DNA from 2 places in the Streptomyces sp. CA-179760 genome. Region 2 is predicted to be linked to the other one. Evidence: riboswitches for the same ligand, from Rfam matches in the RefSeq annotation. Region 2 holds a riboswitch; the other holds the start of a gene.
What was found. Region 2 has a riboswitch for S-adenosylmethionine ahead of ACQEV8_RS11890 (aminotransferase class V-fold PLP-dependent enzyme). Riboswitches for the same ligand answer to the same signal wherever they lie in the genome.
Positions count from the first base shown of each region.

Region 1: linked by a shared signal. The riboswitch ahead of thrC (threonine synthase) and the one ahead of ACQEV8_RS11890 (aminotransferase class V-fold PLP-dependent enzyme) in region 2 are both predicted to bind S-adenosylmethionine.

Region 1 covers NZ_JBNJLZ010000001.1:4,403,063-4,417,568, reverse strand. The annotation lists gene nagA (N-acetylglucosamine-6-phosphate deacetylase) at 1-581, opposite strand, end outside; gene ACQEV8_RS19730 (ROK family protein) at 581-1,522, opposite strand; gene ACQEV8_RS19725 (ABC transporter substrate-binding protein) at 1,677-2,930, shown strand; gene ACQEV8_RS19720 (DUF3263 domain-containing protein) at 2,966-3,220, shown strand; gene otsB (trehalose-phosphatase) at 3,315-4,178, opposite strand; gene ACQEV8_RS19710 (alpha,alpha-trehalose-phosphate synthase (UDP-forming)) at 4,185-5,573, opposite strand; gene ACQEV8_RS19705 (glucosyl-3-phosphoglycerate synthase) at 5,659-6,603, opposite strand; SAM riboswitch class I at 6,759-6,915, shown strand; gene thrC (threonine synthase) at 6,934-8,220, shown strand; gene ACQEV8_RS19695 (MoaD/ThiS family protein) at 8,340-8,615, shown strand; gene ACQEV8_RS19690 (cold-shock protein) at 9,064-9,267, shown strand; gene groL (chaperonin GroEL) at 9,601-11,223, shown strand; gene ACQEV8_RS19680 (NADH:flavin oxidoreductase) at 11,443-12,564, shown strand; partial or broken gene ACQEV8_RS19675 (carboxylesterase/lipase family protein) at 12,665-14,214, shown strand; gene ACQEV8_RS19670 (hypothetical protein) at 14,219-14,506, opposite strand, start outside.
Region 2 covers NZ_JBNJLZ010000001.1:2,655,668-2,670,173, forward strand. The annotation lists gene ACQEV8_RS11885 (glycerate kinase) at 1-227, shown strand, start outside; gene ACQEV8_RS11890 (aminotransferase class V-fold PLP-dependent enzyme) at 182-1,549, opposite strand; SAM riboswitch class IV at 1,692-1,808, opposite strand; gene trpD (anthranilate phosphoribosyltransferase) at 1,883-2,947, opposite strand; gene qcrB (cytochrome bc1 complex cytochrome b subunit) at 3,073-4,695, opposite strand; gene qcrA (cytochrome bc1 complex Rieske iron-sulfur subunit) at 4,692-5,762, opposite strand; gene qcrC (cytochrome bc1 complex diheme cytochrome c subunit) at 5,759-6,571, opposite strand; gene ctaE (aa3-type cytochrome oxidase subunit III) at 6,653-7,273, opposite strand; gene ACQEV8_RS11920 (hypothetical protein) at 7,419-7,820, shown strand; gene ACQEV8_RS11925 (Ig-like domain-containing protein) at 7,940-9,202, opposite strand; gene ACQEV8_RS11930 (cytochrome c oxidase subunit 4) at 9,334-9,732, opposite strand; gene ctaD (aa3-type cytochrome oxidase subunit I) at 9,729-11,465, opposite strand; gene ctaC (aa3-type cytochrome oxidase subunit II) at 11,462-12,460, opposite strand; gene ACQEV8_RS11945 (cysteine desulfurase/sulfurtransferase TusA family protein) at 12,726-14,105, shown strand; gene ACQEV8_RS11950 (carbohydrate kinase family protein) at 14,198-14,506, opposite strand, start outside.

The DNA of each region.
Region 1 (14,506 bases), 1.7 Mb from region 2:
AGGCCGCCGGGGAGTTCGGTGGCCAGCGTGACCATCTTCGCCTGGCCCCGGGCCGCGTCGATCAGCTTGCGGACGTCCGTGGGGTGCGGGTCGCGCAGCAGGTCCTCGGCGTGGGCGCCCTTGCGGCAGGGGGAGATGAACGGGCCCTCGAAGTGGACGCCGGCGATCTCGCCCTGCTCGGCCAGCTCGCTGAGCAGGCCGGCTCGCTCGGAGAGGAAGTCCATGTCTCCGGTGACGGTCGAGGCGACCAGGGTGGTCGTGCCGTGCAGGCGGTGGGTGTGGATGCCCTTGAGGATGTCCTCGGCCGAGCCGGAGGTGAAGGAGGCTCCGCCGCCGCCGTGGTTGTGCAGGTCGACGAAGCCGGGGATGACGTAGTGGCCGGTTACGTCGATGACCTGGGCGTTTTCGGGAGTTGTGTGGGCGATGCGGGTGCCGTCGATGGGCAGTCGGCCGCCCTGGACCGTCTCTGTGGGGAGGACGACGGTCGCGCCGGACAGGACTGTGGGCTGTCCGGTCGTCGCGGGGTGCGGGGTGTGCGTGGTTGTTCGCGCAGTTCCCCGCGCCCCTGAGGGAGTTGCCATCAGGTGGTTGCCTCCGAACGGTCGGTCTGGTCGAGGAGATCCCAGGCGAGCAGGCCCGCCCCCAGACATCCGGCCGAGTCACCCAGGGCCGCCGGGACGATCGACGGCTGTTTCTGGAAGGTGATGCGGCGGTCGATGGCCTCGCGCAGGGGCGCGAACAGCGTCTCCCCCGCCTCCGCCAGTCCGCCGCCGATGATCAGGGTTCGAGGGTCGAGCAGGGTGAGGGCCGTGACCAGCCCGTCGGCGAGGGTGTCCACCGCCTCCTGCCAGACCGCCCGGGCCCGTGGGTCGCCGGATTCGACGGCCTTCGCGCAGTCGGCCGCGTCCGCGTCCGGGTCGGCGGAGGCCGCGGCCCAGGCCTCGCTGACGGCCGCCGCCGAGGCGAAGCGCTCCAGGCAGCCGCGCTGCCCGCACGGGCACGCGGCCCCGCCGGGCCGTACGACGATGTGGCCGATCTCGCCCGCGAAGCCGTGCGCCCCCGACTCGACCCGGCCCTCGACGCCGATGCCGCCCGCGATGCCGGTGCCCAGCGCCACGAACAGGAACCGGTCGGCGCCGCGGCCCGCGCCGACCCGGCCCTCGGCGAGAGCGCCGGTGCGCACGTCGTGGCCGAGGGCGACCGGGACGCCCAGCCGTTCCGCGAGGGCGTCGCGCAGCGGGACGTCGCGCCAGCCGAGGTTCGCGGCGTAGACGGCGGTGCCCCGCGCCTCGTCGACGATGCCGGGGACGGCCACACCGGCGGCGGCCGCGGGCGTGCCGAAGTGCTCGGCGCCGTAGGCGTGCAGCTCGGCGGCGAAGTCGAGGATGGCCGCGACGACGGCCTCCGGACCCTGCTCGCGTCTGGTGGCCCGGCGGGACCGGTGCAGCACCTCGCCCCCGGGCCCGGCCAGAGCGGCCTTCATTCCGGTGCCGCCCACGTCGAGGGCGATGACATGTCTCACGGAACACAGTGTGACCCGGGGACCCGCGAGAGGTCTAGTCCACTCACGTGGTGTAGACCTTATTCCGAATATCGAAAAGTTTCGGTGGCGGACCACGCCAGAGTTTGGCGAGTGACGCCAGGGTTGGGGAAGAACAGCGGTGCAGCGGCGGCGGATGGCAGGAACGATCGCGGTGGTGTCCGCGCTGGGCATGACGGCGGTCCTCGGCGGCTGCGGCGTGACGGGCGGCTCGGCCGACGTGACCCTGAAACTGGTCGCCGCCGACTACGGCGACAGCGAGGCCAACAGCTCCCAGAAATACTGGGACAAGCTCGTCGAGGAGTACGAGGCCGACCACCCCGGTGTGAAGATCGACGTCAGCGTCTACTCCTGGAACGACGTCGACCGCAAGGTCAGGGAGATGGTCGCCGCCGGTGACCCGCCGGACATGGCACAGATCGGCTCGTACGCCGGGTACGCGGCCCAGAACCAGCTCTACAAGGCCGACGACCTGCTCTCCATACCCACGCAGGCCGACTTCGTCGGGCAGCTGGCCTCCGCGGGCCAGGTGAAGGGCGTGCAGTACGGCATGCCGTTCGCCTCCTCCACGCGCGTGCTCTTCTACAACAAGGCCCTCTTCTCCGAGGCCGGCATCACCCCGCCCAAGACCTGGGACGACCTGGCCGACGACGCCGAGGCGCTCAAGGCCGAGGGCGTGACCTACCCGTACGCTCTGCCCCTCGGTCCGGAGGAGGCGCCGGCCGAGAGCATGCAGTGGATGCTCAGCGGCGGGGGCGGCTACACCGACACCGTCGACGGCTACGGCATTGACTCCCCGGAGAACATCGACACCTTCTCCTGGCTCAAGGACGACCTGGTGGGCAAGGGCCTGACCGGGCCGGTCGCGCCCGGGGAACTCAACCGGGCCGACGCGTACGCCGCCTTCGCCAAGGGCGAGGTCGGCATGGTCAACGGGCACCCGTCGCTGATGAACATCGCCGCGAAGAAGGGCGTCAAGTACGGCATGGTGCCGACGCCGGGCAAGGAAGGCACGAGCAAGTCCACGCTCGGTGTCGCCGACTGGATGACGGCCTTCCGCAAGAACGGCCACCGTGACCAGGTCGGCGACTTCCTCGACTTCGTCTACAGCGAGAAGAACGTGCTGGACTTCTCCCGCCAGTACGATCTGCTGCCGGTCACCACCTCCGCGTCCGGGGCCATGTCCGTCTCGGACCAGGACCGGCACCTCAGGCCGTTCCTGGAGGAGTTGCTGACGTCCGAGCTCTACCCGGTCGGCAAGACCTCCTGGGCCGACGTCAGCGCAGAGATCAAGCAGCGGATCGGTAAGGCCGTCGCCCCCGGCGGCAGCCCCTCTGCCGTTCTCGGGCAGCTCCAGACGGAGGCGTCCCGGGCGGAGAACGCGGAGTAGTCCGACTGTCGGTGGCGGGCGTTACGGTGCCTGGCATGGACGAGGACGACGAGGGCACGGCTGAGCAGGGGCTCGGGCGCCGGGAGCGGGACATCCTCGCGCTCGAACGCCGGAGCTTTCCCGGCCCCGGCGCGAAGGAACGGGCCGTACGGGAGGAGCTGGGGCTCGCCCCCGTGCGCTACTACCAGCTCCTCAACGCCCTGCTGGACGATGCCAGGGCGCTGGCCCACGACCCGGTCACGGTGAATCGGCTGCGGCGGATACGGGAGACGCGCCGGGCTGAACGCTGAGGTCCGTGAGGTGTTCGACCGTCGCGGGGTGCGGGTGCGTCGTGGCTGGTCGCGCCCGCGCGGCGGAGCCGCAAATCGATACAGCCCCGCGCCCCTAGGTCCGTACCCACTGGTCCCTCTGGCCGATCCGGTCCGCCAGCGCGCCCAGCAGCCGTACGACTCCCTCCGGGCCGTCCACCACCACGTCCGCCCGCTCCCTGAGCTCGGTCACCTCGTCGCTGCCGCTGCACACCAGCAGGCCCGGGGTGCCGTCCGCGCGGAGGTGGTCGACGGCGGAGTAGGCGGGCAGGTCGCCCAGGTCGTCGCCGCCGTAGAGGACGGAACCGGCGCCGATCTCCCGGGCGAACTCGGTGAGGGCGACGCCCTTGTCCATGCCGGGCGGGCGGAGTTCGAGGACCATGCGGCCGGGCTCGGCGATCAGGCCGTGGCGGCCGGCCAGGCCGGTGAGCGGCTCGCGCAGCTGGTCCAGGGTGGCCCCAGGGTCGGCGGCCCGGCGCGTGTGCACGGCCACGGCCCGGCCCTTCTCCTCGATCCAGGTCCCCTGCGACGCCCCGAGCCGTTCGAGTAGTTCGGGCAGTTCCGCGCGGACGCCCGCGACTCCGGGATGCGGGGCGGGGGCGCTGATCTCACCGGTACGGGCGTCCCACCGCTCGGCGCCGTAGTGCCCCAGGACGACGAGGTGCTCGAGGCCGGGAACGTCGGCGAAGCCTCCGTTGCGCACCGCGACCTCGGCGGGCCGGCCGGTGATCACCGCGATGGCGGCGACCTTCGGCGCGAGCGCGGCCAGCGCGGGCACTGCCTCGGGGTGGGCCCGGGCCTTCTCGGGATCGGCGACGATGGGCGCGAGCGTCCCGTCGAGGTCGAGACCGATCAGCGCCTCGCCCGGGCGGGCGAGGATCGCGTCCAGCCCCTCCTGCCCGGCCTTCGTCACGGGTGTCGGCAACGCCTTCGGGCTCATCACCGCTCAGCCCCTCAACGCGTCGAGCTGGTCCACGAACCACTGCGCGGGCGGCAGCGCGGTCGCAGCCGCCGCCAGCCGCTTGGCGCGCTCGGCGCGTTCCTCCGGGCGCATCGAGAGCGCCTCGTGCAGGGCCGCCGCCGTGCCGGTCACGTCGTACGGGTTCACCGTGATCGCGTCCTCGCCCAGCTCCTCGTACGCCCCCGCCTCCCGGGACAGCACCAGCGCGCAGCCCGCGTCGGAGACGACCGGGACCTCCTTCGCGACGAGGTTCATGCCGTCGCGGATGGGGTTGACGAGCGCCACGTCGGCCAGCCGGTACGCGGCCAGGGAGCGCGCGAAGTCGTCCTTGACGTGCAGCACGACCGGAGTCCAGCCCGGTGTCCCGTACCGCTCGTTGATCTCGTCCGCCAGCCTCTGCACCTCGGCCGTGTAGTCGCGGTACACCGCGAGGTCCTGCCGCGACGGGTACGCGAAGGCCACGTGCACCACGCGCTCGCGCCACTCGGCGTGGGAGTCGAGGAGCGTCCGGTACGCCAGCAGGCCGCGCACGATGTTCTTCGACAGCTCGGTGCGGTCGACCCGGACGATGGTGCGGCGGCCCTCGCCGATCTGCTCCCGCAGCGCGGCCATCCGCTCCTCGACGTCCTGCTCGTGCGACCGCTTCCGCAGGAAGTCCGCGTCGGCCCCCAGCCCGTGCACGCCGACCCGCGTGTCCCCGAGCCCGCCGGCGAACCGCTCGGCACACGCGACGAACGCGTCCGCCCAGCGCTGGGTGAGAAAGCCCAGCCGGTCGGCGCCCAGCATGCCGCGCAGCACCTGCCCGGCCACATCGTCCGGCAGCATCCGGAAGTACTCGGGCGGCGCCCACGGCGTGTGCGAGAAGTGCCCGATCCTCAGGTCCGGCCGCAGCTCGCGGAGCATGCCGGGCACCAGCGTCAGGTGGTAGTCCTGCACCACGACCGCCGCACCCTGCGCCGCCTCCTCGGCCAGCGCCTGGGCGAACGCCCGGTTGTACTTCTCGTACGACGTCCACTGCCGCCGGAACTCCGCGTCGAAGACCGGCTCCAGCGGGGTCTGGTACAGCATGTGGTGGACGAACCACAGCACGGAGTTGGCGACGCCGTTGTACGCGTCGGCGTGCACGTCGGCCGGGATGTCCAGCATCCGCACGCCGTCCTCGCCGACCCCGCGCCGGACCGCCTCGCGGTCGCCGTCGGACAGCGCCGAGCAGACCCACAGCGCGTCCGCGTCCGAGCCGATCGCGGAGAGCCCCGAGACCAGTCCGCCGCCGCCCCGTTTGGCGTTCAGCGAACCGTCCTCGCCCACCGCGTACGAGACCGGGCCGCGGTTGGAGGCCACCAGCACCTGTGCAGCACCGTACGTAGAAGCCATAGCCCTCAACCTAGCCCGGCCCACAAACGCTCAAACGTACGGACCTGGAAGCCCCTCGACCCGTGCGGCCGAAAAACAGCCCCGGTCAGGCTGCCTTCCGCGCCTGGTACTCGGCGATCTCCACCATCGGCGGACGCTCCTCGGTGTCCACGGAGTACGTACGCGGCTCGAAGCCGTCCCCGCCCCGTTCGAACTGCGTCAGGGACGGCCGGATCAGATGCCCGCGGGCCAGTCGCAGCTGGGCCGTGCGGTAGATCGCGGCGGCCATCCGGCCCAGTGCCTGCCCGTCCTGGTGCCGGTGCTTGCGCACCCCGACATCGACCTGGGCGAGGGCGTCCAGCCCCGCCAGGTGCAGGGCGTCCACCAGCATGCCCAGCTCGACGCCGTACCCGACGGGGAACGGCAGCTGCTCCAGCAGTGAGCGGCGGGCCGCGTACTCGCCGCCGAGCGGCTGCACGAAGCCGGCCAGCCGTGGCCAGTGCATGTTGAGCAGCGGCCTGGCCATCAGCTCGGTGACCCGGCCGCCCTGCCCGGCGGCGCCGCCGAGGGGACGGTCGTACATGGCCTTCACCAGGTCCACGTCCGGCTCGGTGAGCAGCGGCCCGACGATCCCGGAGACGAAGTCGGAGGAGAAGTCCCGCAGGTCCGCGTCGACGAAGCAGACGATGTCCCCGCGGGTGGCGAGCAGCGAGCGCCACAGCACCTCGCCCTTGCCGGGCACCGCGGGCAGCCGCGGGAGTATCGCGTCCCGGTGCACCACCGTCGCGCCCGCGGCCGCGGCCACCTCCGACGTACGGTCCGTCGAGCCGGAGTCGACGACGACGAGCTCGTCGACGAGCGGCACCTGCCGCATCAGGTCGTGGCGGATGACGGCGGCGATGTCGCCGACCGTCTCCTCCTCGTTCAGCGCGGGCAGCACCACACTGACCGTCTGGCCCGTGCGCTGCTTCGCGGCCAGTATCTGGTGGAGGGGGCGATCGGTCGCGGACCAGGAACGGGTGCTCAGCCAGCGCTCGACTTCTTCCAGCACCGTGGCGGCTCCTCTGCGTACTCTCGGCGGGACGGGCTGTGAGCCATCTCGCGGTTCGGACGACTATCTCAACTGTCCTGGTCGTCGGTTACAGTCTTGAACAACGCGGGTGACCATCGCATGTCCGGGGTCAACCCACGTCGACAACCGAATACAGCTCATCCAGAGGGACAGAGGGAAACGGCCCGTTGAAGTCCCGGCAACCCTCCAGTCGGTACTCGTAGGTCACTGTCGACCACATGCGCGAGGCTCCCGGCTCGGGAAGGTGCCAAATCCGTCTCACGGCGAGATGCGTCGTGAGGAAGATGAGGAGAAAGGGCCTCGCCTCACATGGCTGCGCAGACTGTTGCAAGCACCACCGAATCCACCGTAGACCTCGGCCCCGCCGCCGCGCTGAGCTGCCGCGAGTGCGGTCATCGCGTCCCCCTCGGCCCGGTCTTCGCGTGCGAGGAGTGTTTCGGCCCGCTGGAGATCGCCTACGACTTCTCGGCCTACGAGACCGAAGAGCTCCGTAAGCGCATCGAAGCGGGACCCGCGAACATCTGGCGTTACGCCCCGCTGCTGCCGGTCCCGGCCGACGTGGCGGACAAGCCGAACATCAACCCGGGCTGGACGGCGCTCGTCAAGGCCGACAATCTGGCGCGTGAGCTCGGTGTCGACGCCGGCAAGCTCTTCGTCAAGGACGATTCCGGCAACCCGACGCACTCCTTCAAGGACCGCGTCGTCGCCCAGGCCCTGGAGGCCGCCCGCGCCTTCGGCTTCACCACCCTGTCCTGCTCCTCCACCGGCAACCTCGCCGGTGCGGTGGGTGCCGCCGCGGCCCGCGCCGGGTTCCGCTCGTGCGTGTTCATCCCGCACGACCTGGAGCAGGGCAAGGTCGTCATGGCCGCGATCTACGGCGGCGAGCTCGTCGGCATCGAGGGCAACTACGACGACGTGAACCGCTTCTGCTCCGAGCTGATCGGCGACCCGGCCGGTGAGGGCTGGGGCTTCGTCAACGTCAACCTGCGGCCGTACTACGCCGAGGGCTCCAAGACGCTGGCGTACGAGATCTGCGAGCAGCTCGGCTGGCAGCTCCCGGACCAGCTCGTGGTGCCGATCGCCTCCGGCTCGCAGCTCACGAAGATCGACAAGGGGCTGCAGGAGCTGATCAAGCTCGGTCTGGTCGAGGACAAGCCGTACAAGATCTTCGGTGCGCAGGCCGAGGGCTGCTCGCCGGTGTCGACGGCGTTCAAGGCCGGCCACGACGTCGTACGTCCCCAGAAGCCGGACACCATCGCCAAGTCGCTGGCGATCGGGAACCCGGCGGACGGTCCGTACGTGCTCGACATCGCGCGGCGTACGGGCGGTGCGGTGGAGGACGTGAACGACGAGCAGGTCGTCGAGGCGATCAAGCTGCTCGCACGGACCGAGGGTGTGTTCGCGGAGACCGCGGGTGGGGTGACGGTGGGTGTGACGAAGAAGCTGCTCGAGAGCGGGCTGCTCGACCCTGCCAAGACCACGGTTGTCCTCAACACGGGCGATGGTCTGAAGACGCTGGACGCGGTGGCGGGCACGGGGCTGACCGCGACCATTCGTCCCAGCCTTGATTCGTTCCGTGAGGCCGGGCTCGTCTGAGCAGCGTTGTTCGCTGCGGGCCGGTGGGGGCTGGTCGCGCCCACGCGGCGGAGCCGCAAATCGATACAGCCCCGCGCCCCTAGAGCAGGTGCGATACCCCAATCGGAGGTTTGAAAGTCATGAGCGTTACCGTCCGCATCCCCACCATCCTGCGCACCTACACCGGCGGCAAGGCCGAGGTCGCCGCCGAGGGCGCGAACCTCGGTGAGGTCATCGCCGACCTGGAGAAGAACCACACCGGGATCGCCGCCCGGGTGCTGGACGACCAGGGCAAGCTGCGCCGGTTCGTCAACGTGTACGTCAATGACGACGACGTGCGGTTCGAGCAGGGTCTCGAGACGGCGACGCCGGACGGTGCCGGTGTGTCGATCATTCCGGCCGTCGCCGGTGGCTGAACCGGTCGACCGGCTTGATTATTACCATCGGTAACGGCCGTCACTGAGCGTTCATCGAATTGCCCCCTCCGTGAGAGAAGCGGAGGGGGCAATTCTGTGTGGTTGAGCGCGGTACAGTTGGGGAACGCGATCCCGATCCCCTGATCGGGCACCCTGAATTCCTGCCGCGGGCCCGACAAGATGTAGCCAAAGTGTGTGTGCCTTTCGCGGCTTTTGTTCCCTTTATGTGGCCCGACTTGCCCTGAAGTCGCACGAATTCTCCCCACATTCCGGATCCCGCGCGTCCAGAATTCTCGTCCGATTGACCTGTTGCAGAGGGCAGTTGGACAGATACATTCGGCCGCGGTCGACGCGTTCCGGCGCACGCCCCCAATCCGTGGGGGGTGAGGTCTGACCCGGATCCGCGAAGTGCGGGTCTGTGCAAGGGCCAGTAATAGGGGAGTTAGGCATGGCTCAGGGCACCGTCAAGTGGTTCAACGCGGAGAAGGGGTACGGCTTCATCGCGGTCGACGGTGGTGCGGATGTATTCGTCCACTACAGCGCGATTCAGATGGACGGCTACCGCACCCTTGAAGAGGGTCAGCGGGTCGAGTTCGAGATCTCGCAGGGCCAGAAGGGTCCACAGGCCGACATGGTTCGCGTCGCTGCCTGAACGCGCACCACGACCAACGCTTCAAGCGATCGGTCTTCTCTGAAGGGCCCGTACCCCCGGGGTACGGGCCCTTCGGCCTGTTCGAAAGCCCTGCCGGGTGCCGTTCGCGGGTGGCTGAGCGCCCCGCCCGATCCCCGAGAGGCGCTTGCACTCGCCATGCCCGAGTGCTAATCATTGCGTTAGCACTCTGAAGGTGAGAGTGACAACGTAAGGACCGGGTCGGTGAGGCCCGCAGGCCGGGTGGGGAAGGAACCACAAGGCTGGCGAGCCGTCCGTCGCGGGCGCGGGCGCGGTCCGAAGTAATCACCCCCAGTCCTGGAGGGACCACTTCACATGGCCAAGATCATCGCGTTCGACGAGGAGGCGCGGCGCGGCCTCGAGCGCGGCATGAACCAGCTCGCGGACGCCGTCAAGGTGACGCTCGGCCCCAAGGGCCGCAACGTCGTCCTCGAGAAGAAGTGGGGCGCCCCCACGATCACCAACGATGGTGTCTCCATCGCCAAGGAGATCGAGCTCGAGGACCCGTACGAGAAGATCGGCGCCGAGCTGGTCAAGGAAGTCGCCAAGAAGACGGACGACGTCGCCGGTGACGGTACGACCACCGCGACCGTTCTCGCCCAGGCCCTGGTCAAGGAGGGCCTGCGCAACGTAGCCGCCGGCGCCAACCCGATGGCCCTCAAGCGTGGCATCGAGCGCGCCGTCGAGGCCGTCTCCGCCGCCCTGCTGGAGCAGGCGAAGGACGTCGAGACCAAGGAGCAGATCGCTTCCACGGCCTCCATCTCCGCCGCCGACACCCAGATCGGCGAGCTCATCGCCGAGGCGATGGACAAGGTCGGCAAGGAAGGCGTCATCACCGTCGAGGAGTCCCAGACCTTCGGTCTGGAGCTGGAGCTCACCGAGGGTATGCGCTTCGACAAGGGCTACATCTCGGCGTACTTCGCCACCGACATGGAGCGTATGGAGGCCGTCCTCGACGACCCGTACATCCTGATCGCCAACTCGAAGATCAGCAACGTCAAGGACCTGCTGCCGCTCCTCGAGAAGGTCATGCAGTCGGGCAAGCCGCTGCTGATCATCGCCGAGGACGTCGAGGGCGAGGCCCTGTCGACCCTGGTCGTCAACAAGATCCGCGGCACCTTCAAGTCCGTCGCCGTCAAGGCCCCGGGCTTCGGCGACCGCCGCAAGGCGATGCTGCAGGACATCGGCATCCTCACGGGCGGCGAGGTGATCTCCGAGGAGGTCGGCCTCAAGCTGGAGAACGCCACGGTCGACCTGCTGGGCAAGGCCCGCAAGGTGGTCATCACCAAGGACGAGACGACCATCGTCGACGGTGCCGGCTCGACCGACCAGGTCAACGGCCGCGTCAACCAGATCCGCGCCGAGATCGAGAACAGCGACTCGGACTACGACCGCGAGAAGCTGCAGGAGCGCCTGGCGAAGCTCGCCGGCGGCGTCGCGGTCATCAAGGCCGGTGCCGCCACCGAGGTGGAGCTCAAGGAGCGCAAGCACCGCATCGAGGACGCCGTGCGCAACGCCAAGGCGGCCGTCGAGGAGGGCATCGTCGCCGGTGGTGGCGTGGCGCTGATCCAGGCCGCCTCCGTCTTCGAGAAGCTGGACCTCGAGGGTGACGAGGCGACCGGCGCCAACGCCGTGAAGCTCGCGCTGGAGGCCCCGCTCAAGCAGATCGCCGTCAACGGTGGTCTCGAGGGTGGCGTCGTCGTGGAGAAGGTCCGCAACCTCCAGGTCGGCCACGGCCTGAACGCCGCGACCGGTGAGTACGTCGACATGATCGCCGAAGGCATCATCGACCCGGCGAAGGTGACCCGTTCCGCTCTGCAGAACGCCGCCTCCATCGCCGCGCTGTTCCTCACCACCGAGGCCGTCATCGCCGACAAGCCGGAGAAGGCCGCCGCGCCCGCCGGTGGCGGTATGCCGGGCGGTGACATGGACTTCTGATCGACCTCCTGGGATTCCCCGGGTCGATCAACGGTCTTGCCGAGGGCGGCACTCCCTGTTCCGGGTTTCCGGCAGGGGGTGCCGCCCTCGGGCGTGTCCGGGCGCAGGCGGGCGTGTGCGGGGTCACAGTGCGGGCGGGATGGCACGGGCGGGCCGGGCGGTTGAAGCGTACGTCTTATGCGTATGCACATACTGTCCGGTATTCGAAGGAGCCCCTGAGTGACTGCCGCCGCCTCCCGCGCCGCCGAAATCCTGTCCCGGCCCGTATCGCTGGGCGGCCTGACCGTCCCGAACCGGATCGCGATGGCGCCGATGACCCGCATGTTCTCCCCGGGCGGCGTCCCCGGCGAGGACGTCGTCTCGTACTACTCCCGCCGTGCCGCCGCCGGAGTCGGCCTCATCGTCACCGAGGGCACCTACGTCGGGCACGACTCGGCCGGGCAGAGCGACCGCGTGCCGCGGTTCCACGGTGAGGAGCAGCTCGCGGGCTGGGCGAAGGTCGCCGAGGCGGTGCACGCCGCGGGCGGCACGATCGTGCCGCAGCTGTGGCACATCGGCATGGTCCGCAACCAGGGCGAGCCGCCGTTCGCGGACGCCCCCGCCGTCGGCCCCTCCGGACTGCGCATCGGCGCCACGGAGCCCACCGGCAAGGCCATGACCCAGACCGACATCGACGCCGTGATCGGCGCGTTCGCCGAGGCCGCGGCCGCCGCCGAGCGCATCGGCTTCGACGGCGTGGAGCTCCACGGCGCCCACGGCTACCTGCTCGACCAGTTCCTCTGGGAGGGCACCAACCGCCGCACCGACGCCTACGGCGGCGACCGCGTCGCCCGCGCCAAGCTCTCCGAGGAGATCGTCGCGGCGGTCCGCGAGACCGTGTCCGCCGACTTCCCGGTCATCTTCCGCTACTCGCAGTGGAAGCAGGAGGCCTACGACGCCCGCCTCGCCGAGACGCCCGAGGAGCTGGAGTCCATCCTGACGCCGCTCGCCGCCGCCGGTGTCGACGCCTTCCACGCCTCCACCCGCCGCTACTGGGTGCCCGAGTTCGAGGACTCCGACCTCAACCTGGCCGGCTGGACCAAGAAGCTCACCGGCAAGCCCGCCATCACCGTCGGCTCGGTCGGCCTGAACGGCGTCGACTTCCTCAAGTCCTTCCAGGGCCAGGGCGCCGAGGTCAACGACCTCGACAACCTCCTGGACCGCTTCGAGCGCGACGAGTTCGACATGGTCGCCGTCGGCCGGGCGCTGCTCCAGGACCCGCAGTGGGCGGCCAAGGTGCTGGACGGCCGCTTCGAGGACACGGCCGCGTACGACCCGGCGGCGCTGAAGACCCTCAGCTGACCCCGGTATCTGTCCCGGGACCTGAGGCTCTGGATCTGCTTGCGTCAGTCAAGGACACTGGCCGAGCGCCTGTTCACCGGCACCGTGAGGAGATCCAGAGATGACGACGACCGAGTCCCGTCCGTCGGCGGGTGGCCCTTCGGAGGAGCCCGCACCGGTGGTCCGTACGACCGCCGGTGCGGTACGCGGCCGAAGGGAGGAGGGGCTCGCCGTCTATCGCGGCATCCCGTTCGCCGCGCCTCCGGTGGGCGAGGCCCGCTTTCAGGCCCCTCGCCCGGCCGAACCATGGGACGGCATACGCGACGCCCACGCCTTCGGCCCGCCGCCCCCGCAGGACGTCGGCAGCCTGGGCGGGCCGGGCCTGCTCGACGTACCCGAGGGCGACGAGTGGCTCACGGTCAACGTCTGGACCCCCGAAGCCGACCCGGCAGCCCGCCGCCCGGTGATGGTGTGGATCTACGGCGGCGCCTACAAGCTCGGCCATTCCGGTAGCCCCGGCTACGACGCCCGGCACATCGCGACCGACGGCGACCTCGTGGTCGTGTCCCTCAACTACCGTCTGGGCATGGAGGGTTTCGCGTCCATCGAGGGCGCGCCCGCCAACCGCGGCCTGCTCGACCAGGTGGCGGCACTGGAGTGGGTCAGGGACAACATCGAGGCCTTCGGCGGCGACCCGGACCAGGTCACGGTCTTCGGCGAGTCGGCGGGTGCCGGTTCTGTGGCTTCCTTGCTCGCCATGCCGCGTGCGGCCGGACTGTTCCGGCGGGCGATCGCGCAGAGCGTGCCGGGGACGTTCTTCTCCGGCGAACTCGCCCAGGACATCGGTCTCGCCCTGGCCGCCGAGATGGGGCTGCGCCCCACGGCCGCCGACCTCTCGACGATCGCCCCGCACCGGCTGACGTCGGCCGGCGAGACGCTGGGCGCCAAGATGCTCCAGTACATCGACCGCTGGGGCCAGGCAGCCCCGACGGTCACGCCCTTCTCTCCCGTGGTCGACGGCGAGGTCCTGCCGACCACGCCGTGGCAGGCACTGGCGGCCGGTTCGGCGAAGGACATCGACCTCCTCGTCGGCCACAACCGCGACGAGTACCGCCTCTTCATCGCCATGGCGGGCCAGCAGATCACCGAAGAGAAGGCGAGCGCCGCCCTCCGCCTGTTCGCCCCGGCCCCGACGGCGAGCAGGCCTACCGCGCCGCCTTCCCCGCCGCCTCGCCGGGCGAGCTCTACGAACGCGTCCAGACGGACTGGCTGTTCAACATGCCCAGCCTGCACCTGGCCGAGGCACAGCGCGCGGGCGGCGGCAGCGCGCACCTCTACGAACTGACCTGGGCGGCCCCCGGCAACGGCGGCGCGCTCGGCGCCTGCCACGGCCTGGACATCCCCCTGCTGTTCGGCACGTACGGGGCGGATCTCGGCGCCCTGCTGTTCGCGGGCGCGGAGCCGTCCGCGGATGCCCTGGCGCTGTCGTCCCGTTTCCGCGCGTCCTGGACATCCTTCGCGCGGTCGGGGGACCCGGGCTGGCCGGCGTACGACGAGGAGCGGCGGCTGGTGCGGGTGCTGGACGCGGAGCCGGTGGTCACGGCGTACCCGGAGGAGACCTCACGGCGACTGTGGGAGGGGCACGACTTCCTGCCCTTGCCGCTGCTGTAGGGGCCTACAGATTGCCCATCGGCTCGATGTCGATCTTCACCGGCGTGCCCCACACCCGCAGCACCTCGTAGTCGGTGAACTCGTGCACCAGCCGGTACGCCATGGCGGCCCGGGGAGCCTTGCGCTGGGCGTTGATGAACATCTCGGCCTCGCGGCGGTCCCGGCGCGGGGTGCCGCACAGCTGCCAGGTCTGGCCGTTCCACAGCTCCGGCAGCCAGCGCTGCTGGGGCTGGGGGCGGTCGCCGCTCACGCCGTAGCGGGACTGGACGGGCTCGGTCTGCGGCTGCTGCGG
Region 2 (14,506 bases):
TCCTGGCCCTCGCGGGCACGCTCGGCGAGGGCGCGCACCAGGTGCCGGGCGTGGACGCGTTCAGCGGCATCCTGCCGGCACCGATGGCCCTGGCGGAGGCCCTGGTGCGGGCCTCCGAACTCCTCACGGACGCGACCGAACGCGCCCTGGGAATGATCCTTCTGGGTGCCCGGCTACCGGCTCACGCGGAGGTGTCGGGGACGCAACGGCCGTCCTCCGTACGGTAGTTCCACCGCGCGCCGTCCCGGACCAGCTCACGCACGGCGTCGACGAACCGCTCGACGTGCTCGTCGGGCGTGCCCGCGCCGAAGCTCACCCGGATGGCGTTGAGGGACTTCTCCCCGGGAGCCGCCTCCGGTGCTCCGCACTCGCCCTGGGTCTGTGGGTCGCTGCCCAGCAGGGTCCGCAGGAGGGGGTGGGCGCAGAACAGCCCGTCCCGCACCCCGATGCCGTACTCGGCGGAGAGGGCTGCGGCGAAGTGGGAGCTGTTCCAGCCCTCGACCACGAAGGAGATGACGCCGACGCGCGGGGCGTCGTCACCGAAGAGGGAGAGGATCCGGACCTCCGGCACCTCGGCGAGTCCCGTACGCACCTTCTCGATCAGGTACCGCTCGCGTGCGACCAGGTTGTCGAACCCGGCCTCGGTGAGCGCCGTGCAGGCGGAGGCGATGGAGTAGGCGCCGATGACGTTCGGGGAACCGGCCTCGTGCCGGGCGGCGCTGTCGTGCCACTCCACGTCCACGCCGCCGTCCGTACGCCGCGCGACCTTGCGCGAGGCACCGCCGCCCGCGAGGTAGGGGTCGGCCTCGCGCAGCCAGTCGGCCCGGCCGGCCAGGACGCCGGAGCCGAAGGGCGCGTACAGCTTGTGCCCGGAGAAGGCGACCCAGTCGACGTCGAGGTCCGCGACGGACACCGGGTGGTGCGGGGCCAGCTGGGCGGCGTCCAGCACGATCCGGGCGCCATGGGCGTGCGCGGCCGCCGCGAGCTCCCGTACGGGCCACAGCTCGCCGGTGACATTAGAGGCGCCGGTGACGCAGACGAGGGCCGGACCGTAGGGGTCCCGGTCGGCGAGGGCGCGCTCCAGGGTCTCGACGGCCTGGCCGGGGCTGCTCGGGGCGTCGAGGTAGGTGACGCGCGCGTTCCGCCACGGCAGGAGGGAGGCGTGGTGCTCGGTCTCGAAGACGAAGACCTGGCAGCCGTCCGGGAGCGCGGCGGCGAGGAGGTTCAGGGAGTCGGTGGTGGACCGGGTGAACACCACCTGGTCACCGTCCCGGCAGCCGAGGAACTCCGCCACGATCCGCCGGGCGTTCTCGAAGAGGTCGGTCGACAGCTGGGACAGGTACCCGGCGCCGCGGTGGACACTGCCGTAGTACGGCGCGTAGGCGGCGACGTCGTCCCAGACGCGCTGGAGCGCCGGGGCGCTGGCGGCGTAGTCGAGCGCGGCGTAGGTGACCTCGCCGCCGGTCACGAGCGGCACGGTGACATCCCGGCCGAGAACGGGCAGCGAGGCACAAACGGACTGGTCGGCGGCAGCGGTGGAGACAGACATGGCGGAACTCCCGTGAGAGACAGGGGTGAGAGAAAAGGGGTGCGCGGAGGCGGGGCTCTGCGGCCCTATCGCATTCGCTTGCTCACGGGGGGCTCCTCGACGACCAGGACCCCTGCCCTCGCTGAATCAAAAGCGTGCGAGGGGTCCGCGCTTGCCGTAGACCTCGCTGCCTACGGCCCGGTCTTCACCCGGGGCACCCCGCCACGGACGGAGGGTTGCCGGACAGTCGGCCGGGGCCTCATGACTGTCACTCATGACCTGGTCAGGAAAGTACGTGAAAAGATCGGCGCCCCGCAACCCGAGTCCGGATCGCGGGACGCCGTACGGGATCCGCTACGCGTTGCTGGCTGCCACCCAGCGCTCCAGGGTCCGCTTCGCCGCCCCCGAGTCGATCGACTCCGCCGCCTTCGCCATCCCGGCACGGACCTGGTCGGCCAGCGGTGCCGCCATCGGCTCCAGAGCCACCAGCGCCGCCGCCGAGTTCAGCACCACCGCGTCCCGCACCGGCCCGGTCTCGCCCTCCAGCAGCCGTCGCGCGACCTCCGCGTTGTAGGAGGCGTCCGCGCCGCGCAGGGCCTCCACGGGGACCAGCTCGAGGCCCACGTCGCGCGGGTCGAAGGACTCCTCGGTGACCTTGCCGTCCCGGACGATCCACACCCGGGAGGTGGCCGTGGTGGTCAGTTCGTCCAGGCCGTCGTCGCCCCGGAAGACCAGGGACGAGTTGCCGCGCTCGGCGAAGACGCCCGCGACGATCGGTGCCATGCGGGGGTCCGCCACACCGACGGCCTGGGAGCGCACCCGGGCCGGGTTGGTCAGCGGGCCGAGCGCGTTGAACACCGTACGGATGCCCAGCTGGCCGCGAGCCGCGCCCGCGTGGCGCAGCGCCGGGTGGAACTTCACCGCGAAGCAGAAGGTGATCCCGGCCTCGTCGGCGACCTCCGCGACCCGGTGCAGGGGCAGCTCCAGATTGACCCCCAGCTTCTCCAGCACGTCGGAGGCCCCGGACGCCGAGGACGCGGCCCGGTTGCCGTGCTTGACGACCTTCGCGCCCGTGCCGGCGACGACGATCGAGGACATCGTGGAGATGTTGACCGTCTTGGCGCCGTCACCGCCCGTGCCGACGATGTCGACCGTCGCCCCGGGCACCTCGATGACGTTCGCGTGCTCGTACATCGTCCGGACGAGGCCGTTGATCTCCTCGACGGTCTCGCCCTTGGCCCGCAGGGCCACCACGAAGCCCGCGATCTGCGCCTCGGTCGCCTCGCCGCGCATGATCCGGTCCATCGCCCAGGCGGTGTCGTCCGCGCTCAGGTGCCTGCCGTCCAGCAGGCCGTTCAGCAGGGCGGGCCAGGAGCGGCCCGCCGCGGTGTCGCCTCCAGCGGGGGTCACAGCGCTCATCAGCCGCTCCTGGGTCCTCGTACGTCACGTAAAAGCAGTGGTCCCACCCTATCCAGCCCCGGGCACCACGAAGGGCCCCGTCCGAACACCGGACGAGGCCCTTCTGTGGCGTGGCGAAGCAGCGATCAGTGGTGGCCGTGGCCGCTCGTGATCTCCCGGTACTCCTCGGCGGTGGGCTTCGGGATCTGGGCCCCCTCGCCGTAGTAGGACTCGCTGAGCTTGGCGCGCAGCTTCTCGGAGCCCTTCACCTTGCGCTCGACACCGTTCTCGTCGGCCGTCGGACCGATCTCGGCCGGCTGGTACTGCTCGTGCGCGGTGAGCGTGTACATCTGCTCCTGGCTGAGCGGCTCGTGCACCTCGATGAACTCACCGTGCGGCAGGCGCTTGATGATGCCCGACTCGCGGCCGTGCAGCACCTTCTCCTTGTCCCGGCGCTGCAGGCCGAGGCAGATGCGCTTGGTGACGATGAACGCGAGGACCGGTCCGACGAAGAACCCGATCCGGACGAACCAGGTGACCGAGTTGATCGACAGATGGAAGTGCGTGGCGACGATGTCGTTGCCACCGCCGATCAGCATGATGATGTAGCCGGTGACCCACGCGACACCGACACCGGTGCGGGTCGGGGCGTTGCGCGGCCGGTCCAGGATGTGGTGCTCGCGCTTGTCCCCGGTGACCCACGACTCGATGAACGGGTAGAGGGCGATGATCCCGAGGAAGACACCGAAGAGCACCAGCGGGATGAACACGCCCAGGACGAGCGTGTGGCCCCAGAAGTTGACCTCCCAGCCCGGCATCGCACGGATCAGACCCTCGGCGAAGCCCATGTACCAGTCGGGCTGGGCACCGGTCGACACCTGGTCGGGACGGTAGGGGCCCAGGACCCAGATCGGGTTGATCGTCGCGATGCCGGCGAGGGCCGAGATGGCACCGAAGACCAGGAAGAAGAAGCCTCCGGCCTTGGCCATGTAGACCGGCAGCAGCGGCATGCCGACGACGTTCTTGTTGGTCCGTCCGGGACCCGCGAACTGGGTGTGCTTGTGGTAGAAGACCAGGATCAGGTGGCCGACCACGAGCCCGAGCATGATGCCCGGCAGCAGCAGGATGTGGATCGAGTAGAACCGGGCGACGAAGTCGGTGCCCGGGAACTCCCCGCCGAACAGGAACATCGAGATGTACGTGCCCACGATCGGCACGGACAGGATCGCGCCCTGCGTGAAGCGGACACCGGTGCCGGAGAGCAGGTCGTCCGGGAGCGAGTAGCCGGTGAAACCGGTGAACATGCCCAGGACGAACAGCAGGAAGCCGAACATCCAGTTGATCTCACGCGGCTTGCGGAACGCGCCGGTGAAGAAGACGCGCATCATGTGCACGAACATGCCGGCGAGGAAGATGATCGCCGCCCAGTGGTGGATCTGCCGGATCAGCAGACCGCCGCGGACGTCGAAGCTGATGTCCAGGGTGGAGGCGAACGCCTCCGACATCAGCTGCCCCTGGAGCGGGACGTAACTGCCGTGGTACTCCACCTCGTTCATCGACGGGTGGAAGAACAGCGTCAGATACACACCCGTGAGGATGATGATGATGAAGCTGTAGAGGCAGATCTCACCCAGCATGAAGGACCAGTGGTCCGGGAAGATCTTGCGCATGTTGGCCTTGGCCAGGGAGTAGATCCCGAGGCGGCCGTCGGCCCAGTCGGCGACCCGCTCACCCGCGGGTGCCTTGCGGCGGTCTTGTGCAGTGCTCATCCGCGCTCCCAGAAAGCAGGGCCGACGGGCTCGTCGAAGTCGCCGAGCGCCTGAAGATAGCCCTCGTCGTTCACGCCGATGCGGAGCTGCGGCAGGGCGTGACCGGCGGGACCGAAGATCACTCGGGCACCGTCGGAGAGGTCGAAGGTGGACTGGTGGCAGGGGCAGAGCACGTGGTGCGTCTGCTGCTCGTACAGGGAGATCGGGCAACCGACGTGGGTGCAGATCTTCGAGTACGCGACGATGCCCTCGTGCGACCACTCGAGCTCGCGCTTGTCCTTGATGTTGTCCGGCTGGATCCGGACGATCATCAGGGCGGCCTTGGCGATCTCGTTCTGGAACTCGTGGTCGTGCTCCTCCAGGCCCTCGGGCTTGGCGAAGGTCAGCGAACCGACCGCGACGTCGGACGCCCGCAGCGGCTCGTTCGTGTTCATGTTGACGAGCAGCTTGCCCTTGGACCACAGCGTGTGGCGGAGCTTGGTGCCGGGCAGCGGGCCGAGGTCGCGCAGCAGCACGACACCGGAGAGCGGCACCAGCGTGAGCGCGCCGAGCATGGTGTTGCGGATCAGCTTGCGGCGGCCGAGCGCGGACTCCTTGGCGCCCTGCTTGAAGTCCGCGAAGACCTTCTCGCGGACCTCGGGCGTCGCCGCGATCGCGTGCCGCTCGTCGGCGACCTCCACGTCGGACATCAGAGTGCGCGCCCAGTGGACGGCGCCCGCGCCGATGCAGAACAGCGCGATGCCGAGCGTCATGCCCAGCGCGAAGTTCAGGGCGCTGATGTGACCCAGCGGGAAGATGAAGACCGACTTGTCGACCGGGATCGCCACGAACGAGGCGATGAAGGCGACGGTGGCCAGCATCGACACCGTGAACAGCAGGGCGACCGAGCGCTCGGACCGCTTGGCGGCCCGCTCGTCGATGTCCTGGATCCGGTGCTCGTGGGGAGGCAGGCCCGGGTCGGCGAACGGGTGCTTGTCGTCCGGGACGCTCACCGCGTCGTGACCGTGCTCGTCACGTCCCGCGTGCTCGGCGGGCAGGTTCTCTTCTGGAATGTCTTGGCTACTCATGACTTCTTGGCCTTTGCGGTCCGGGCGGCGACCCACACGGCGACGGCGATCAGTCCGCCGAGACCGAAGATCCAGCCGAACAGGCCCTCGCTGACCGGCCCGAGGCCGCCGAGCTCGAGGCCGCCGGGGCTCTCGGTCTTGTCGCTGTTGACCGCGTCGAGGTAAGCGATGATGTCCTTCTTGTTCTCCTCCGACAGCGTGGTGTCGGGGAAGGACGGCATGTTCTGCGGGCCGGTCTGCATGGCCTCGTAGAGGTGCTTCGCGGAGACGCCCTCGAGGGTCGGCGCGTACTTGCCGTGCGTCAGCGCGCCGCCCTTGCCGGTGAAGTTGTGGCACTGCGCGCAGTTGGTGCGGAACAGCTCACCGCCCTCGGCGATGTCGGCGCCCTCGGGGCCGTACTGCTCCTCCGTCGGGATGGACGGACCGGCGCCCAGCGAGGCGATGTACGCCGCGAGCTGGTCGATCTCGGCCTGCGAGTAGATGTTCTTCTTCGCCGGGACCTGCGGGCCCTGCGAGGTGGCGGCCGGCATCCGGCCGGTGCCCACCTGGAAGTCGACGGCCGCGGCGCCCACACCCACCAGGCTCGGCCCGTCGGAGGTGCCCTGACCGCCGGTGCCGTGGCAACTGGCGCAACCGACCGAGTAGAGCTTCTTGCCCTCCTCGATGGTGAGGGACTGGGCGGTTTCGTCGGCCTTCGCCGGGCTCGTCGGTGCGAACACGGCATACAGCCCCCCGGTGCATGCCAGCGCGAGGAGTAGGACGACGAGCGCCGCCAGCGGGTGGCGTCGTCGTGCGGAGAGCTTTTTCACGGATTACCCCGGTGTCAGGATCTTCTGCGTCGATGCTTCTGGGATGCGCGCTTCGTGGAGCACGCGTGGATGCGGGCCCTGCTACTTGATCATGTAGATCGTGGCGAAGAGGCCGATCCAGACGACATCGACGAAGTGCCAGTAGTAGGACACGACGATCGCGGCGGTCGCCTGCTCATGGGTGAACCTGCTGGCCGCGTAGGTCCGGCCGAGGACCAGCAGGAAGGCGATGAGACCGCCCGTCACGTGCAGGCCGTGGAAGCCGGTGGTCAGGTAGAAGACCGAGCCGTAGGGGTCGGAGGACAGGGACAGGCCCGCCTCCTTGACCAGCTCCGTGTACTCGAGGACCTGACCGCCGATGAAGATCGCACCCATCACGAAGGTGACGATGAACCACATCCGGAGCTTCTTCACATCACCGCGCTCGGCGGCGAAGACGCCGAGCTGGCAGGTGAGCGAGGAGAGCACCAGGATGGTGGTGTTCGCCGCCGAGAACGGGAAGTTGAGATGGCCGGCCATCTCCTTCCAGTGATCGGGACCCGTCACCGATCGCAGGGTGAAGTACATCGCGAAGAGGGCCGCGAAGAACATCAGCTCGGAACTCAACCAGATGATGGTTCCGACGCTGGTGAGGTTCGGCCGATTGACCGACGGGTGCGCGTGCCCGGTTTCTGCTGTCGTTGCTGTCGCCACGACCGACATTATGTCGGTCGCTTATCCCGCCCTCACTCCGGGGGGTGCCGTTCGGAGTGTCTTCCCTTGTCGTACCGGTGTTGACGTGGTGTTCAAGGGAGTAGCATCCCGCCCATCGGGCCTGTCCTTACGACGCTGACGTCACGGAGGAACAATGCAGCCGACCGCCACGGTGCTGGTCTACAGCGACGACTCCAACACCCGCGAGCAGGTGCGGCTCGCCACGGGCCGACGGCCGGCTCCGGACGTCCCTGTGGTGGAGTTCCTGGAGTGTGCGACTCCGGACGCGGTGCTCAGGGAGCTGGAGCGGGGTGGGATCGACGTCTGTGTGCTGGACGGTGAGGCCGTGCCGATGGGGGGCATGGGGGTCTGCCGGCAGATCAAGGACGAGGTGTTCCACTGCCCGCCGGTGCTGTTGCTGATCGGGCGGCCGCAGGATGCGTGGCTGGCGACCTGGAGCCGCGCGGAGTCGGCTGTGACGCTGCCGGTGGAGCCGGTGGAGTTCGCTGCCGCCCTGGCTTCTTTGCTGCGGGAGAAGAAGGCTTTGAACGCCTAGGGACTCGGGACTCCCGGTTGTTCGGCGAGTGCGGGTGGGCTGTGGCTTGTCGCGCCCCCGCGGCGGAGCCGCATATGGATACAGCCCCGCGCCCCTGGGGGACGATGCCCTGAGGGCGTCTAGACGCTCTGCGGGCGCAGTCGGGCGCTGTCCGCCGCCGAGGGGCCGTCCGGGGTGCCGCCCAGAAGGGCGCTGCCCGTGCGCCACTTCTGCCAGTCGAGGTTCCAGTCGCCGAAGCCGTTGCCGAAGGGGGCCATGGTGTCGCCGCCGGAGTTGATGACCTTGACGATGTCGCCCTCGCGGACGGTGTCGTAGAACCAGGCGGCGTTCTCGGTGCTCATGCCGGTGCAGCCGTGGCTGACGTTGGCGGCTCCCTGGGAGCCGACCGACCAGGGGGCGGCGTGGACGTACTCGCCGCTGTTGGTGACCCGGACCGAGTGGTGGACGATCAGGTCGTAGAAGTCCGAGGCGCCGATGCTGGCGCTGGTCATGCGGACGGTGCCTTCCTTGGCCAGGACGACCTTGACGCCGTTGCGGGTGTCGTAGCCGGGCATACCCGTGGTCACGGGTATCTGGCGGATGATCTCGTCGTTCTTGTAGACCGTCATCTGGTGGGCCGAGGCGTCCGTGACGGCTATCAGCTTGTCGGCGGTGGTGATGGTCAGCGGTTTGGCCTTGCCGCCGCCCCACATGCGGTCGCCGATCTTGATGCCCTCCAGGTTGCTGCGGACCTGGACGGTGGCCTGTGCGGGCCAGTAGTCCTTCGGGCGGTAGTGGAGCTTCTTGTCGTCCACCCAGTGCCAGGCGCCGTCCACCGCGGGTATGGAGGTGACCTTGAGCGCACGTTCGACGACGGCCCGCTGGGCCCTGTCCTTGACGGCCCGGCTCAGCTCGGCGGTGACGGGCTGGCCGACGCCGTAGGTACCCGTCCTGGGGCCGAAGGTGACGTCCAGGCGCTTCTTGGTGGTGGGCTTGCCGGTGTCGAAGGTGACAACCTTGCGGCCGGGCGCCCCGTCCTCGTCCTCGGTGCTCACCCGGACCGTGTAGCCGGCGTTGGCGGCGAGCGGAGCGGTGCTGTGCCAGCGGCTGCCGTCGGCGGCGAGTTCGCCCGCCAGATAGCGTCCGGCGGCATCGTGGGCCGTGACGTCCGTGATGCGCCCGTCGGAGTCCTCGGCGACCACTTCCAGGGGCTTGTCCGGGTCGGCCTTCTCATGGCCCTCTGAGGGGCCGTTGAAGGAGATCTGGTCCGCCGCGTCGTAGGGGCGGTGGGAGAGCGGATTGCCGTCCGAGCCGCAGGCGGTGGTGACGCCCGCGCTGAGGGCTATCACCAGCAGCGTGCAACTGACGACGGTGCGGGGCCTGACTATCGCTGTGTGGCTCATGGCCTCACGCTAGGAAGACCCGTCAACACCGGCACGCCGAGAGACTCGTACGAGTGACACATGTTGCGGCAAAGGAAGGGGCCCGGACGCTCCTCTCGGAGTGTCCGGGCCCCTGAAGCGCTCGGCGCGTGTTACTGGGTGCGGTTCTCGCCGCGGTAGTACTCGAAGACCCAGCCCCAGACGCCGATCAGGATGATCGGCAGCGAGAAGTACATCAGCCACCAGCCGATGGCGACCGACAGGAAGGCGAGGGCGCCTCCGATCGCCAGCGAGAGCGGCTGCCAGCTGTGCGGGCTGAAGAACCCGACCTCGCCGGCGTCGTCCGCGACGTCCGCCTCCTTGTTGTCCTGCGCGCCCACGTCGACCCGCTTGGCCGTGAAGCCGAGGTAGAAGCCGATCATGATGCACAGGCCGAAGGTCAGGAAGAGGGCCGTGGTACCGGCCGGCTCCTTCGACCACACGCCATAGACGACCGCCATGACGAGGACGAAGAAGCTCAGCCACATGAACATCTTGCCCTGGATCTTCACTTGCCGGCCTCCTTGCCGCCAGCGAGGGCCTTGTCGCCGTGGCCCACGTTCTCGAGCTGATCGAGAGCGGCGATCTCCGGGTGGTGCAGGTCGAACGCCGGGGATTCACTGCGGATCCGCGGCATGGTGATGAAGTTGTGCCGCGGCGGCGGGCAGGAGGTGGCCCACTCCAGGGAGCGGCCGTAGCCCCACGGGTCGTCGACCTCGACCGGCTTGCCGTACTTGGCCGTCTTCCACACGTTGTAGAAGAACGGCAGGATCGACATGCCGAGCAGGAACGAGCTGATCGTCGAGATCGTGTTCAGCGCGGTGAAGCCGTCGGCCGCGAGATAGTCCGCGTAACGGCGCGGCATGCCCTCGGCACCCAGCCAGTGCTGGACGAGGAACGTGCCGTGGAAGCCGATGAACAGCGTCCAGAAGGTGATCTTGCCGAGACGCTCGTCCAGCATCTTGCCGGTCCACTTCGGCCACCAGAAGTGGAAGCCGGAGAACATCGCGAAGACCACGGTGCCGAAGACGACGTAGTGGAAGTGCGCGACCACGAAGTACGAGTCGGAGACGTGGAAGTCCATCGGCGGCGAGGCCAGGATGACACCGGTCAGACCACCGAAGGTGAAGGTGATCAGGAAGCCGGTCGCCCAGAGCATCGGTGTCTCGAAGGACAACGAGCCCTTCCACATGGTGCCGATCCAGTTGAAGAACTTCACACCCGTTGGTACGGCGATGAGGAACGTCATGAAGGAGAAGAACGGCAGCAGCACACCGCCGGTGACGTACATGTGGTGCGCCCACACCGTCACGGACAGACCCGCGATCGCGATGGTCGCGCCGATCAGACCCGTGTAGCCGAACATCGGCTTACGGGAGAAGACCGGGATGACCTCGGAGATGATGCCGAAGAACGGCAACGCGATGATGTACACCTCTGGATGGCCGAAGAACCAGAAGAGGTGTTGCCACAGCAACGCGCCGCCGTTGGAAGCGTCGAAGACATGGGCACCGAACTTGCGGTCCGCCTCCAGGGCGAACAGCGCGGCCGCGAGGACCGGGAAGGCGAGCAGGACCAGCACACCGGTCAGCAGCACGTTCCACACGAAGATCGGCATGCGGAACATCGTCATGCCCGGGGCGCGCATGCAGATGATCGTGGTGATGAAGTTGACCGAGCCGAGGATGGTGCCGAAGCCGGAGAAGGCCAGGCCCATGATCCACATGTCGGCGCCGATGCCCGGGCTGCGGACGGCGTCCGAGAGCGGGCTGTAGGCGAACCAGCCGAAGTCGGCCGCGCCCTGCGGGGTGAGGAAGCCACCGACCGCGATGAGCGAGCCGAAGAGGTACAGCCAGTAGGCGAACATGTTCAGCCGCGGGAACGCCACGTCGGGCGCGCCGATCTGCAGCGGCATGATCCAGTTCGCGAAGCCGGCGAACAGCGGCGTCGCGAACATCAGCAGCATGATCGTGCCGTGCATCGTGAACGCCTGGTTGAACTGCTCGTTCGACATGATCTGCAGGCCCGGCCGGGCCAGCTCGGCGCGCATGAGCAGCGCCATCACGCCACCGATGACGAAGAAGGCGAACGATGTGATCAGGTACATCGTGCCGATCGTCTTGTGGTCCGTCGTCGTCAGCCACTTGACCACGACACTGCCGCGGTTCTGGCGCCTGACCGGCAGCTCGTCCTGGTAGTGGGACCCTGCTGCCGCGGCACCCTGGGGTTCGTTGAGGATGCTCACAGGTTGTTCGTCTCCCGGTTCTTCTCGTGGCTCGTCTGCGCGATGCCGGCAGGAACGTAACCGTTCTGCTGCTTGTCCACGAGGTCCTTGAGGTGCTGCTCGTAGCGCTCGGGGGAGACGACCTTCACGTTGAACAGCATCCGAGAGTGGTCGACGCCGCAGAGCTCGGCGCACTTGCCCAGGAAGGTGCCCTCCTTGTTGGGGGTCACCTCGAAGGCGTTGGTGTGGCCCGGGATGACGTCCTGCTTCATCAGGAACGGCACCACCCAGAAGGAGTGGATGACGTCACGGGAGGTCAGCACGAAGCGGACCGTCTTGCCCTTGGGCAGCCAGAGCGTCGGACCGGGGTTGTTGGTCTGCGGGTTCCGCGTACCAGGGGTGCCGCAGTCGTAGGCGCCGCCGGCGTTGGCCGGGAAGTCCTCCTTGAACCGGTCCGGGATCGCGTCCAGGTCCTTGGAGGTCTTGGCGTCACCGGTGGAACCCGCGACGGGCTCGATGTAGTTGAAGCACCAGCTCCACTGGAAGCCGACCACGTTGACCGTGACGTCGGGCTTCTTCTTGAGGCTGAGCAGCTCGGACTCGTCACGGGCGGTGAAGTAGAACAGCACCGAGACGATGATGAGCGGGACCACGGTGTACAGCGCCTCGATGGGCATGTTGTACCGGGTCTGTGGGGGAACTTCGACCTTGGTGCGGCTGCGCCGGTGGAAGAAAGCACTCCACAGGATCAGACCCCACACCAGCACGCCAACGGCGAGCGCAGCCGCCCAGGACCCCTGCCACAGGGAGAGGATCCGCGGAGCCTCTTCCGTGGTCGGGGTGGGCATACCAAGGCGGGGGAAGTCTTCCCAGTTGTACGAGCAACCGGTGGCTGTCGCCAAGACCAGGCCCGCGGTCAGTGCCTGCAGCAGCTTCCGCCGCATCGGGCGCCGCGACGTGGGGGTACCACCCGCGCCCTTCAGGCAGCGGGGGAGGTCGGAGCCGTTGGGACTCACGTAGCGCCTTCCCGAGAGTCTCGCCCGCGCGGATCGGCTGCGGCCTGGCCTTCTCGCTGGTCGGTCGCCGCCCTGCGTCGGGCAGGGGTTTGGATGTTTATGCGGACCAAACCCTAGCCGACGCCCTCCGGGGGTTCTCTAGGAGGGGTGCCTAGTGGGGTGGGGTGTTCGCTTGATTGGCGGGTGCGGCCTTCGTTGTGGTTGTTCGCGCAGTTCCCCGCGCCCCTTTGGGACGTCCCTGTGCTGGACGTTCTAGCGTTGCTGTGTGGCCTACTTCGATGCTGCTTCCGCTGCTCCGCTTCATTCTGTTGCCCGGCAGGCTCTGCTGGCCTCCCTTGATGAGGGGTGGGCGGATCCGGCGCGTCTGTACAGGGAGGGGCGCCGGGCCCGGATGCTGTTGGACGCCGCTCGGGAGGCCGCCGCCGAGGCGGTGGGGTGCCGGGTGGACGAGCTGGTGTTCACCTCGTCCGGAACGCGTGCCGTGCACGCGGGGGTTGCGGGGGCGCTGGCCGGGCGGCGGCGGGTCGGGCGCCACCTGATCGTGTCGGCGGTCGAACATTCTTCTGTACTCCATTCGGCCGAGACCCACGAGGCGGGCGGCGGGTCCGTCACCCAGGTGCCGGTCGACCGGGGCGGGGCGGTGGATCCGACGGCATACGGCGATGCGCTGCGCGGGGACACGGCGCTGGCCTGTCTCCAGTCGGCCAATCACGAGGTGGGGACGGAGCAGCCCGTCGCGGAGGTGGCCTGGCTGTGCCGGGAGGCCGGGGTGCCGTTGCTGGTGGATGCCGCGCAGTCGCTCGGCTGGGGGCCGGTGGAAGGGGACTGGTCGTTGCTCACGGCCAGTGCGCACAAGTGGGGCGGGCCCTCGGGGGTCGGGCTGCTCGTCGTACGGAAGGGTGTGCGGTTCTCGGCGCAAGGGCCGGTGGACGAGCGGGAGTCGGGGCGGGCACCTGGTTTTGAGAACCTTCCCGCGATCGTGGCCGCGGCCGCTTCGCTGCGGGCCGTACGGGCGGAAGCGGCCGGGGAGGCCGCGCGGCTGCGGGAGCTGACGGAGCGGATCCGGGCCCGGGTGCCCGGGCTGGTGCCCGACGTCGAGGTGGCCGGGGACCCGGTACGCCGGCTGCCCGGGGTCGTCACCTTCTCCTGTCTCTACGTCGACGGAGAGGCGCTGCTGCACGAGCTGGACCAGGAGGGTTTCTCCGTCTCGTCCGGATCGTCCTGCACGAGCAGCACGCTGACGCCGAGCCATGTGCTGCGGGCGATGGGCGTGCTGAGCGAGGGGAATGTGCGGGTTTCGCTGCCGCTGGGGGTGGCGGAGGAGGAGGTGGAGCGCTTCCTGGAGGTGCTCCCCCGAGTGGTGGCGGGTGTGCGGGAGAAGCTGGGGACGCCGGTCTCCGGGGCAGTGGTGCGGGAGGCGGACGTCCTTGTCGTGGACTCCCTGGGCAAGCGGTGCCCGATCCCCGTCATCGAGCTGGCCAAGGTCATCGGTGATGTGCCGGTGGGCGGCCTGGTGCGGGTCCTGTCGGATGACGAGGCGGCGCGCTTGGACATCCCGGCGTGGTGCGAGATGCGGGGTCAGGAGTACGTCGGCGAGGAACCGGCGGACAGAGGAACGGCGTACACGGTCCGCCGGGTGAGCTGAACGCCCTGCTTCGGGGGCGCGGGGCTGTGTCGATATGCGGCTACCGCCGCGGGTGCGCGACCAGCCCCCACGCACCCGCACGCGGCAAACGGTCAGACCAGGTGCGCCTGAACCTCCGTCGCCGCCTCATCCCCGTACGCCTTGGTGAACCGCTCCATGAAATGCCCGCGGCGCAACTGGTACTCCTGCGTCCCCACCGTCTCGATGACGAGGGTCGCCAGCATGCAGCCGACCTGCGCCGCCCGCTCCAGGGAGACACCCCACGCGAGGCCCGACATGAATCCCGCGCGGAACGCGTCGCCGACGCCCGTGGGGTCGGCCTTGCGCTCCTCGTCCGGCGTGCCGACCTCGATCGGGTCCTCGCCGACCCGCTCGATACGGACACCGCGCGCGCCGAGGGT